3 regions of the Massilia sp. CCM 8734 genome follow, and region 2 is predicted to be linked to each of the others. Evidence: predicted binding sites of a transcription regulator. Region 2 holds the regulator's gene; each other region holds the start of a gene.

Region 1 (3,986 bases), on a different contig from region 2:
TCTTCCTCGCCCTCCTCGCCGGTGGCGCCATGTATGCCTGGAAAACCGGGCGCCTCGGCGGCGGCGGTGACGGCGCGTTCGACAAGGACGGCAAGCCGGCCGTGATGCTGTTTACCAGCGCCGAGTGCGGCGACCCGTGCGACAAGATCCGCAGCGAGCTGAAAAAACGCGTCGCCAGCTTCGAGGAGGTGATCCTCACCGAGCCGAACAGCAAATACCGCGTCAACGCCATGCCGACCGTCATCGCGGGCAAGCAGCGCAGCGTGGGCGACGATGTGCACAAGCTCGCCGGCATGCTTGGCGAGGTGCTGGGCAAGGAGGCGCTGACGCGGCGCGAACGCATCGTGCTGGCCAATCACTTCGACGCGCAGGACAAAGCCAAGGTGGTGTTGTACGGGACCAAATGGTGTGGCTACTGCAAGGCGCAGCGCGAACTGTTCGAGGAAAAGAAGATCCCCTTCGAAGATGTCGACGTCGAGGCGTCCGAAGCGGGCCTGATGGCCTACAACGCACTTGAAGGCAACGGTTATCCGCTCACGTATGTGGGCTACCGGCGTTTCGGGGGATTCAACGAGTCGGAGATCCTGACGGCGGTCAAAGAACTCAGCGACAAGCCGCAGGCCGGTCTGCGCTGAGCGCGAACGGGCCAGAGGAAAGGGCGCCCTGCAACGGCAGGGACGCCCTACGGGACGCCCCTAAGGGACGCCCGCTCAATCAGAAGCGGTAACCGACACCGACGGCGATCAGCACAGGATCGACTTTCACGGTGCTCACTTTGGCGCCGGCGATCATCACATCGCTGCGGATGTTGATGCGCTTGACGTCCAGGTTGAGCGACCAGTTTTTATCGATCTTGAAATCCACGCCGGCTTGCACAGCCAGTCCCACGCTGTCGCTTTCCAGGTCGCCCGCGCCGTTGAGCAGTTTGACCTTCGAGATGCGCGTGTAGTTGATACCGGCGCCCAGGTAAGGCTTGAACTGGCCGATCGGGTTGAAGTGGTACTGGCCCAGCAGGCTTGGCGGCAGGTGCTTGAAGGTGCCGATCTTGGCGCCGTCGAGCATCACGTCATGTTTTTGCGGATAGGTCAGCACCAGTTCGGCCGCCAGGTTCGGCGTAAAGAAATAGCTGACATCGAGTTCCGGAATCGTCTTGTCGGACACCGAAATACGGTCCGATGCGCCCACGCCACCAACCGGCGAGGACTTGTCGGCCGGGCTCAGGTGCGCGGCGCGCGCGCGCACCAGCCATTGTCCATCTTGCGCGTGAGCTTCAACGCCGACCAGGCCCAGCATGCTGACTGCTACTGCTGCTAACAATTTGCTCTTCATCACAACTTCCTTCTTCGTTTGTCATTGGGTATGACTGAAGTTTATTGATTGGCCTCAACAAAATCGTTGATGTGAATCAAAAAATCGAAGCAATGATGAAAAGCCGTATCGGGTCAGGCCGGCTGGCGCAGCGCCTGCAAAATCGGTTGCAGCACTGCCGCGCCAAGGCGTGCGCTGCGCGCGCCGTCCCAGCCGCAGATCGGATCGGGATCGTTGGCGTTGTCCTTGAACGGCAGCTCCAGCGTCAGCGACAGGCAGCCGAAGGCGTGCGTGATGTGCGGCGAACCCATGGTGATGGTTTCGTCGGTGTAGGGCGAGTCGCCGTAGCCGTGCACGTCCTGGAAGTCCGGGCTGGCGATCTTGAAGTCGTCGGCGAAGCGCTTCTCTTGCGCGGCCTGGGCCGGTGTAAAGGTCGGCAGGGAGGCGCTGCCGGCCACGAACACGTACGGCAAGCCTTCATCGCCGTGCACGTCGAGGAACAGGTCGCAGCCGGTTTCCAGCATCTTGTTCTTGACCACGAACACTTCAGGGCTGCGCTCCATGGTCGGCGTATTCCACTCGCGGTTGAGATTGGCGCCGGCCGCGTTGGTGCGCAGGTTGCCATGCACCGAGCCGTCCGGATTCATGTTCGGCACCACGTAGAACACGGCTTCCTTGAGCAGCTGGCGTCCAAAAGCGTCGGCCGGGTCGAGCAGGGCGTCGAGCATGCCCTCGACAAACCACTCGGCCATGGTTTCGCCCGGATGCTGGCGCGCGATGACCCAGACTTTCTTCTTTGCGGCCGGGTCGCCGATCACCAGCACGTTCATGTCGCGCCCTTCCACGCTGCTGCCCACGTCTAGCATGCGCACCTGTTCCGAGAGCTGCGCGCGGTCCAGCAGTTCAAGGTGGCGTTCCCACGAGTAGGGTTCGAAGTAGGCGTAGTAGACGCTGTCCATCTCGGGCGTGTGGGAAATCGTCATGACCTGGCCGTCGAAGCTGGTGGGCACGCGGAACCACTCCACGCGGTCATAGCTGGCCATGGCCTGGTAGCCTTCCCAGCCGGCCGGGTAGGCGCTTTTTCCCGCGTTCAGGAAGCGGATGGTGCACGCCTCGCCCTGCGCGCCTTGCAGGCGGAAGTAGAACCACTGGGTGATGTCGGCGTGCGAGTCGCGGCGGATGTTCAGGTCGATCGAAGAGGCGCTGGTGGCGCTCACGATATCGATGGCGCCAGCGTCGAACTGGCTGCTGATTTTGATAGACATGGTGTGTCCTTGGCTGGTCAATGAGAGGCGCGGCGGCTGCGCGCGCGAGGCGTCATGATACGCCTTCGGATTAAACACGGTTAATAGGGCGAAAATCGCCCGCATTGCGCCTTACGCTGTTGTTTTGAAAACAGCGAAGGAAAACAGCGATGAACAAGACCTATCACGGCAGCTGCCACTGCGGCGCGGTGCGCTATGAAGCCGATATCGACCTGAGCCAGGGCACGAGCAAGTGCAACTGCTCGATCTGCGCCAAGACGCGCAACTGGAATGCAGTGATCAAGCCCGACGCGTTTCGCTTGCTCACCGGTGAGGATCAGTTAAATACGTACCAGTTTGCGACCAAGAGCGGGCATTATCTGTTTTGCAGGCAGTGCGGCGTGCACTCGTTCGGACGCGGATACGTGGAGTACCTCGGTGGGGCGCTCGTGTAGGTCAATGTGATGGCGCTCGACGATGTGACGCCGGAAGAGCTGATCGCGGCGCCGGTGGCGTATCTGGATGGCTTGAACGATAACTGGGCCAATCCGCCGGCGGAAACGCGGCATTTGTAGGGCTGGCCCCGATCGGCAAGATTCGCACTACCGCGTCGGTCCTCGCTGAAGGCCGCCCTGGCGCGCGGCGAGGTTCATGCGTTCGGCTCTGGTTCGGGTGCTGCGTTGCCGGTCCTTCTCAGCAGTCGTAATTCATGCTGTCGCGCGGGTACGCCATCGGATTGCGGATCGCCTCCAGCGTCAGGTCCAGGTCGAGCTCCGGCCAGTACACGCGCCCGGTGCTCACGCACTTGACCCGGCAGATCTGCGCAATGGTCGCGTGTTCGAACAGGGGAAACTCCACGAACGGCAAGTACAACTCTTCCTCGCCGCATTGCAGCCAGAAGCCGTGCGGGCTCAGGCTCGTCACTTCGGCGCAGGAAAAATAGATGCCATTCATAGTCAATCCCCGTTAAGTATTTTACCCAGGCAGGGTTGCCCGTATCGAAGGTATCAAATGCGCCAGGCGATTCGTTTGACCTGGCTCAAGTGATCCTGAATTTACTTCCGACCTATCGAAATCAGATAGTTTTGCATCGTCTGTTCCGACACCGAGGCCCACATGTTCTGGTCCTGGCGGAACCGCTTCCACGGCTCGTACACCTTTTTGAATTTGGCGTTCCTGGCCGCTTCCTCTTCCATGACCGCGGTGGAGATCTTGTACGCCTCGTCCATGATCGCCTTGGAAAAGGTATGCAGCTTGGCGCCGTTCTTGATCAGGCGCGCCAGCGCCGACGGATTTTTGGTGTCGTAGGCGGCCTGCATCGTCACGTGGCATTCGAAGCTGGCCGTTTCCACCGCCGCCTTGTACTGCGCGGGCAGCTTTTCCCATTCCTTGATGTTGATGTAGAACGACAGCTGCGGCCCCGCCTCCCACCAT
Region 2 (3,986 bases):
ATCTGTTAATCGGGTTCTTAACGGGCTTCTGCCCGGGAGTGTTGGCAGCTTGTAGGCGACCGTGAGTGGCTCCCCTGCCTGCTCGGACATGTCTGCATCGGCACCCAAGGCGGTGCATCCTGCGCCGACGCGAACGGACTGTTTACAGCGCGTTCTGGAACTATACTGTCTGATAAATATAGCCAACCATGCCATGACGGGATACCCAGATGATGAAAACCGACATTCCAACTTCCAACAAGCAAGTTTTTTTGATCGGCATGCTGATCGCGTTGCCGCTCCTGCTGGCCACGTTCTTCTATTACCTGACTCCGCACCAAAAAGCGCCGGATGCCATGGAAACCGGTTTGGTCGGCGGCATACTGCTGGCATCGGGATTATTCGCCCTGGTTCTCTGCGCCAGCATGCTGATGCGTCACTCGGTCGAACTGGGCGCCGATGCCATTGTGGTCAGGCATGCCTTCTACACCTTCCGGCTGGCGCGCGCCGACATCCGGGCGCCCGCCATCGAGCGCCTGCCCGACGTGCGCAGCCTTGGCATCACAACCAAGCGCAACGGCATCGCTGGCTTCGGATTTTATTCGGGATGGTTCAACGCCAGCAAGGGCGAGCGGGTATTCATGGCGGTGTCCGGCGTACCGCTCGTGGTGTTGCGCTTTACCGGGCATCCAAAATGCTCGGTGCTGGCCATGAGCAGCAGTGGCAGCCTGGAAGCCGACCTTGCCACCTGGCTCGCGCAGGGATCAGCCGCGCTGGCGCGCGGCGGGCTGCCAGCCTGAGAGCCCCTTGCCGGGTGCCCCTGGCCGGGCGCCCCTGGCTCACGCCATCGGGCTGCACTGTTCGGTGCCGGCGGCCAGCGCCTTGAGCATGGCCGGGTCGAGCAAGGTCAGTTCGCGCTTGTCGACGCTGATCCAGCTCTGCTTTTTGAAGCGCGACAGCAGGCGGCTGATGCTTTCGATGGTCAACCCCAGGTAATTGCCGATATCTTCGCGCGACATGCGCAGCTGGAAGCTGGTGGCCGAGTAACCGCGCGCCGCATAACGCGCTGACAGGTTGACCAGGAATACGGCAAAGCGCTGCTCCGCCCGCATATTTCCCAGCAACAGCATGACATTCTGTTCACGCGTGATTTCCTGGCTCATGATGCGGTGGAAATGGCGCAGCAGGGTCGGCACTTCGCCAAACAATTCTTCCAGGCGCTCGAACGGGATTTCGCACACTTCGCTGTCTTCCAGCGCGACCGCGTCGCAATGGTGGCGGTCGCCGCTGATGGCGTCCATCCCCAGCAGTTCGCCCGCCATCTGGAAGCCGGTGATCTGCTGCTCGCCGTTGGCGTTGACCTGGTAGGTCTTGAAGTGGCCGAAGCGGATCGCGTACAGGTTGCGGAACGGCTCGTCCATCTGGTACAGGCGCTCGTCGCGCAGCACGCGGCGGCGCTTGCCGATAATGTTGTCGAGGCGACTGATGTCATCGTTTTCGAGTCCCATCGGCAGGCACAGCTGATGCATGCTGCATCCGGCGCAGCTGGCCTTGAGTGCGGCGACGTTGAGCATGGCTGCCGGAACGAAGGGGAGAGGCTGAGGCATAGGGTCTGACGGTTTGTGGCTTGAGCCGTATGATACCCCACGGCGACCCCGGCGCACGGGCGAATACCGGAACAGATGGGGCTGTTTCCCCGATACAGATGACTGTTTTTCCCGGCCGGGCATGCATTATGCAGATTTGCGTTGTGCATGTCCTAACAACGCGATCCATACCCCTGCGCATGGCGCGGCGCCGGCCTCAGCGCGGGCGGAAACGCACGTCGACCGTCGACACGTCGCCGCTGACCTTGGCTTTCTTCGGTTTCTTGGGTTTTTTCAGCACCTCGCCGGTGGTGTTGGTGAGCGGCACCCTGTGTTCCGGCGAGAAACCAGGCTCCTCGATGCGTTCCAGGGTTTGCTTCGTCAGAATTTCGATGGCGGCGAGCAATTGCACCTCGTCCGCGCAGACCAGCGAGACCGCTTCGCCCGAGGCCCCCGCGCGGCCGGTGCGGCCGGTGCGGTGGATGTAGTCTTCGGCCACGATCGGCAGGTCGAAATTGACCACCTGCGGCAAGTCGTCGATATCGAGCCCGCGCGCGGCCACGTCGGTCGCCACCAGGATCTTCGCTTCGCCGGCCTTGAAGCGCTCGAGCGCGCGCAGGCGCGCCGGCTGCGGCTTGTCGCCGTGAATCGAATCGGCCGCGACGCCCTGCGCCTGCAAGGTCTCGACCAGCTGGTCCACGCCCTTGCGCGTCTTGACGAACACCAGCACCTGGCCCCAACGGTGCTTGTTGAGCAGGTGCAAGAACAGTTCCGGCTTACGTTTTTTGTCGACCGGCACGACCCACTGGCGGATACGCTTGACGGTGCTGTTGCGCGGGCTGACCTCGATGCTCAAAGGGTCGCTCAGCAGCTTGCCGGCCAAAGCGCGGATCTCGTCCGAAAACGTGGCCGAAAACAGCAGGGTCTGGCGTTTTTTCGGCAGGGCGGCGAACACGGCGTCGAGTTCGCGCGAAAAACCCAGGTCGAGCATGCGGTCGGCTTCGTCGAGCACCAGGGTCTCGAGCTGGTCGAACTTGAGCGCGTTCTGGCGGTACAGGTCGAGCAGGCGGCCGGGAGTGGCCACCAGCACGTCGAGTCCCTTGCGCAGCTTCATCATCTGCGGATTGATGCTCACGCCGCCGTAGGCCACGTGGGTACGCAGCGGCAAGCCAGCCCCGTAGGCACGGAAACTCTCGTGCACCTGCTCGGCCAGTTCGCGCGTGGGCACCAGCACCAGCACGCGCACCGCATTGGCGCCGACCTGGCCCTGCAAGGTCAGGCGCTGCAACAGGGGCAGGGCGAAGCCGGCGGTCTTGCCGGTGCCGGTCTGGGCGGCGGCCATCATGTCGCGCCCGGCCAGCACGGCGGGAATGGCTTGCGCCTGCACTGGCGTGGGCGTGCGGTAACCGAGCGCGTCCAGCGTGCGCACGAGGGGATCGATCAGACCGAGGGAATCAAAAGACATGGGGAAGCGACCTTGCAGCGAAAGAACAAGGGCGTAGTTTACTCTGTCCGGCGCTTGCCGTGGCGCAAAAGCCTACCGGGTCAATGGCGCTGTCGCCACTTGGGGCTTGGTCGGTTCCGGCTTGTCGCCGCAGGCGGCCGTGGCCAGAACGAGCATGCAGCAGGCGGCCAGCGCCGCGAGCGAGTGAAAGCGTGGTTTCATGGTGCACTCCCTTGTAAAAAGGATATCCTACCCAAAACCACGCCCGCGCGGCGCGCTGTTCCTTACCTGGTGCCTGCCGGTCAGAAACGGTAGCTGATACCGGCGCGCAAGACCGGATAAACCTTGTAGGCCTCGACGTCGGCTTCCATCTTCACGCGCTCGGTGGCGACATCGCGCGCCAGGGTGGCGCAGGCGGCGGCCGCAGCGGTGCATTGCGAGTTCGTCAAGCGGCCCTTCGGGTGACCTTGCCACAGCGCGCCCAGATCGGCGCTGAGCTGCCACTTCTTGTCGGTGCTCAAGGCATTGCCCCAGCCCACGCCGACATACGGCGCGCCCTTGTTGTACTCGATCCCGCCGTTGAGGATGCCGACCTGGCTGGCGGCGTATTGCTTGCCGTTGATGTTGAAAAAGCCGTTCGAATCCTGGCGCGCCACCATGCTGATCTTGTTACCGTTGTACACCACGCCGCCGGTCAGGCGGAACGGGCTGTTATCGATCAAGTGCCAGTCGAACAGCACATCGATATTTTGCAGCTTGGCCTTCATCGTGTAGCTCAGGGTGCTGGCGGTATCGTTGTACTTGTGCTGGAAGTAGCTGGCGCCGAAACGGGCGTTCAGGGTTTTTTCCATTGGGAAAATCAGATGGGCGCCGACGCCCGTGGTGCCGACTTCGGCGGTAACGGCGACTTCGGCTTGCGCGCTGGCGGCGAGCAACAGGGCGGCGACCGCCATGACGGTATTCTTGATATACATGCA
Region 3 (3,986 bases), on a different contig from region 2:
GTTGCCGTGCCGCACCCCGCCGGACACCGCCGCGCGCGCATTGCGCAGCAGCGGGCGCTTGATGATGCGAAAATCTTCAGCCACGCTGGTGCGCCCGCCGTCGTGGGTCACCATGCCCATCTGCTGCAGGCGCGCCAGGTTGATGTCGACTTCGCGCAACTGCTCGGCGTTGTGGGCGCCGGCGGGCGCGTCGGGGCCGTGCGGCGCAGCGGCCGGAATAGGGGAACTGTCCACGTTGTACTCCCTGGGGCTTAGCCCGTGAGAAATCCGGATGCCATGATCGCGCCGTACAGGCCGAGCAAGGCGGTGAAGGCCGCGCCGAGCAGGTATTGCCCCCGGCGCAGCTTGGTGCGTTCGGCATCGTTCCAGGTCATCGATACCGTACCGAGCACGTTCAGTCCGGTGATCTCGCGCAGCGCGCTGGGGCTGACGAAGGTCGGACGGACCTGGCTGATCAGGAGCGCCGCGCCCATCCCGGCGCACAGGGCGATCAAGAGCACGCCGGTGTGGAACAGGCGCCGGTTGGGGCCGACCGGCGAGATCGGCATGGTGGGCGGATCGATGATGCGGAACGTCATCATCTCGGTCGAGGAGCTCAGGTCGCCCGAGAGCCTGGCCGACTCGCGCCGCGCGATCAGCTTTTCGTAGTTGTCCTTGTTGATTTCATAATCGCGGTTGAGCTGGGCCAGTTGCGATTCGACTTCCGGCACGGCATTGCTCTGTTCGCGCAGGCGCTCGTGGCGCACGCTGTATTCGTGCACCCGCACGCGCATCGCCGCCACCTTGGCGTCGGCCTCGGTCAGGGCTACCTTGAGCTGCTGCAGCATGGGGCTGTAAAAGCGGCCGGGGTCGCCATCGCGCTGGGCCAGCTTGCTTTCCTCGATCTTGCGCGCTTCGAGCTGGGCCAGCAGGCGGCGCGCGCTGACCACGTCCGGGTGCAGGTCGGTGTATTGCAGGCGCAGGGTGTCGAGGTTCTTGTTGATGGCGGCGATGCGGGCGTCGATATCGGGATTGACGATGGCGCGCGGGCGCGGATCGGCCCCGGCCGGCAGCGGGTCGCCATTGATGCGCGCCTGGATCGCAATGCGCGCCTGCTCGGCTTCGAGCAGGTCGATGCGCGCGGTGCTGAGGGCATCGCTGGCGATGGCCAGTTGGGCGCTGTAATCGACGCCCTGGCGCGGCAGCAGCGCGCTGTTGCGCAGCTTGAATTCCTTGACCGTGTTTTCGGCCGCCACCAGGCGCTGCTCGTAGTTTTTGATCTGGTCGTCGATGAAACGGATGGCGTGCTGGGAATCGGCCTTCTTGCCCTTGAAGCTGCCTTCCAAAAAGATGGTCAGCAAGGCTTGCACCACGTCGTGCACCTGCTTGGGATTGTCGCCGCCGTAGGTGATCGAATAGATATCGTTGGTGGTGGTGCCGGAAATTTTCAGGCGCGCAGCCAGTTCGTCGATCTGGTGTTCGCGCTGGCGCGGCGTGGTGGCGTCCACATCAAGGTCGACCATGCGCAAGACGCGCTCCAGGTTCGGCCGGCTGAGCAGGGTGCGGCTCATGATCGATACCTGTTGCTGCACGTTCGGCATGCTGGTCATGCTGGCCATGAGCGGCTTGAGGATGCTCTGGGTATCGACAAACACGCGGGCCGAGCTCTGGTAGTCGTTCGGCAGGCGCAGCACCACCACCCAGCCCAGCGATGCCACGACCCACACGGTGCCGATGGCGAGCCAGCGATATTTCCAGATGCCTCTTACATGCAGCAGCAACTGGCTGATGAAGTCCTCCATATCGTGTGGGTCTCCGTAAGTCGGGCGGCGATGGGAAGCGACACTGCCAGCTTCACTACTCGTTCGATTATATGTCCGTGGAAACTGTAAGTTTCCGCTGATCACGGGCGCGTTGATTCGCGTCAAGCGTAAAAAGAGCATGCGCGCGCAGCCTGCTCCTGCCAAAAAAATTGCCCGGTCAGGCGCGCTCCTGACCGGAAAAATGCCGGCTGACAGCGAGCCGTGCATCAGGGCCCGGCGGGGCGGTCCGACACCCGCATCCCCAGCCGGCGCCGACCGCGCAGCACCGGCCGCGGGCCCTGGAATGGCCGCAAACAGCGTGGCCACCTTGTTCTTCTTGTCTGCATGGCCGTCCTACTTGCGGCGTCGCGCCATCAGCGACATCCCCAGCAGGCCGAGGCCGAAGAGCGCCAGGCTGCCCGGTTCCGGCACCGCCGACTTCTGCATGGCGTTGGCAAACGTGCCCTGGTTGATGGTCAACATATACGTATCGTTGGCGTTGAGCTGGAGCGACTTGGCCGAAAAGTTCAGCCAGCCCGGGTCGAAGGTGGAAGTGCCAAAGGCATGGCCATTGCGGCTTGACAAGCTCTCGCCGTTGAGTTTGCCGGGCGAGTAGTCGAGCATGAGTTGGCCGGTTTCCACATTCTTGATATTCACGCTCCATGCCAGGCGGGCGATGGCGTTGGTCCCGCTCCCGCTGCCGCTGCTGGCGTAGGCCTGCGTCATCGGCCTGGCGTCGAAGGAGATGGACATGGTCTCGCTCGTGCCGAGAGTGAATTTGAATAAGGCCAAGGTACCGACGTCGGACTCGCCGCCGGCCTTGCCGTCGCTGCCCAGGGAAGCGTCGGCGCGCGTATCGACCCGGGCCCCGGCCTGTTGCGAACCGATGGTCATGGCGCTGCCGGTCATGTTCTGGTCGGCATAGCCGAAGGTGCCGGGCAGGCTTGGCAGTCCGGAAAAGTGGGCAAAGTCGTTTTCGGCGCGCGGAGCCGTCGGCAGGCCGACGAACTGGTGCGCCACGTCGGGCGTGCTGCCGTCGAGCGTAGCGGTGGAGCTCACGCCGTTGAGAGACGCGGTGGCGCGGGCGCTGACGCTGTCGATGAGCGTGGTGAAATCTGTCGATTTGAAGGCGTCACCGCTGGAATGAAGCAGGCGGAAATTGTCGATCAGGAGGACGGACTGGGCGAATGCATCGGCGCGCGCGCCGTTCATTGCGGCCAGGCAGAGACCGGCAATCGCCGCATGTTTCATCAGGGATGTCGGGACTAGTTTCATAATTGACTCTCCGGTGGGATCAGGTGGGGAAGCGTCGACAGCTTGCGGCGCCGCCGTGCCAACCATCTATGCAGCAAGCGTGCCAGCTCACTTTTTCCTTTGTTATCAATGGCTTGTGGAATATGGCTGAGCAGTTCCCCGTGTTTCCCGCCGGGATGGAAAATTTCCCGACTGCCCATGTTTGTTGCAGAACAATGTGTGGGCGCACAGCGTGAACTTCCTTACTGATGGCCCTGTCTGACCTACACAACTTTGCGCGCGGACCGGCAGGCGGACCGTGCGATCACGTGGAAGGAAGAGAGCCATGTTTCAAGACGATCTACCGATTGCAACCTTCGAGATGCCGGCGGGCTTACGCGCGCCGGAACCGAGCGAGGCGCCGCCGGCGGTGCCCGATACCGGGCAACAGCTACAGGTTTTCCATATCCGCCTGGCCAATTCGGCCGGACGGCGCGAGGCTGCCAGCCTCCTGATCCGGAAGATGTACGGCTGGCGCGGCTATGCGTTCGAGCCCAGCCTGCAGCACGATCCGAACAAGGTGACGCTGTATGCCGAGACCGGTGGGGTACTGGTTGGCACCATGAGCTTGTGCCTCGACAGCGCATTCGGGCTGCCGGCCGATGACAATTTTCGCGACAAGCTCGATGCGCTGCGCAGCCAGGGCCGGCGCTTGTGCGAGCCGTCGCGCCTGGCGATCGACAAGGGCGTCACCAAGCGCGTCTTCGCCGCGCTGATCCATATTTCGTATTTGTATTCGCACAAGCTGCACGGATTCAGCGATTACGTGATCGAAGTCAATCCCCGCCACGTGATGTTCTATAAGCGCATGCTCGGTTTCAGCGACTTCGGCGAAGAGCGTCCGTGCAGCCGGGTCGGGGCCCCGGCGGTTCTGCTGCGCCTGCCGCTGGAAGAAATGGGAGTGCAAATCCG

Evidence for each region. Region 2 encodes FNR, which switches genes on or off when oxygen is low (the NO sensors DNR and NnrR bind a similar motif). Its sites were predicted from a motif close to TTGATNNNNATCAA; they were not measured.
Region 1: the regulator FNR is predicted to act here: its motif matches at 1,396-1,409, upstream of F2P46_RS08240 (OmpW family outer membrane protein).
Region 3: the regulator FNR is predicted to act here: its motif matches at 1,894-1,907, upstream of F2P46_RS19925 (XrtA system polysaccharide chain length determinant).

The regions. Positions count from the first base shown of each region.
Region 1 covers NZ_WHJI01000006.1:157,277-161,262, reverse strand. The annotation lists gene F2P46_RS08245 (glutaredoxin family protein) at 1-635, shown strand, start outside; gene F2P46_RS08240 (OmpW family outer membrane protein) at 715-1,329, opposite strand; gene F2P46_RS08235 (M14-type cytosolic carboxypeptidase) at 1,443-2,573, opposite strand; gene F2P46_RS08230 (GFA family protein) at 2,723-3,007, shown strand; gene F2P46_RS08225 (DUF2442 domain-containing protein) at 3,246-3,506, opposite strand; gene F2P46_RS08220 (TRAP transporter substrate-binding protein) at 3,608-3,986, opposite strand, start outside.
Region 2 covers NZ_WHJI01000018.1:7,070-11,055, reverse strand. The annotation lists gene F2P46_RS17655 (hypothetical protein) at 252-779, shown strand; gene fnr (fumarate/nitrate reduction transcriptional regulator Fnr) at 819-1,586, opposite strand; gene F2P46_RS17645 (DEAD/DEAH box helicase) at 1,783-3,030, opposite strand; gene F2P46_RS38275 (hypothetical protein) at 3,103-3,231, opposite strand; gene F2P46_RS17640 (hypothetical protein) at 3,312-3,983, opposite strand.
Region 3 covers NZ_WHJI01000022.1:9,682-13,667, reverse strand. The annotation lists gene F2P46_RS19930 (XrtA-associated tyrosine autokinase) at 1-159, opposite strand, end outside; gene F2P46_RS19925 (XrtA system polysaccharide chain length determinant) at 252-1,781, opposite strand; gene F2P46_RS37080 (EDSAP-1 family PEP-CTERM protein) at 2,136-3,056, opposite strand; gene F2P46_RS19915 (long-chain N-acyl amino acid synthase) at 3,361-3,986, shown strand, end outside.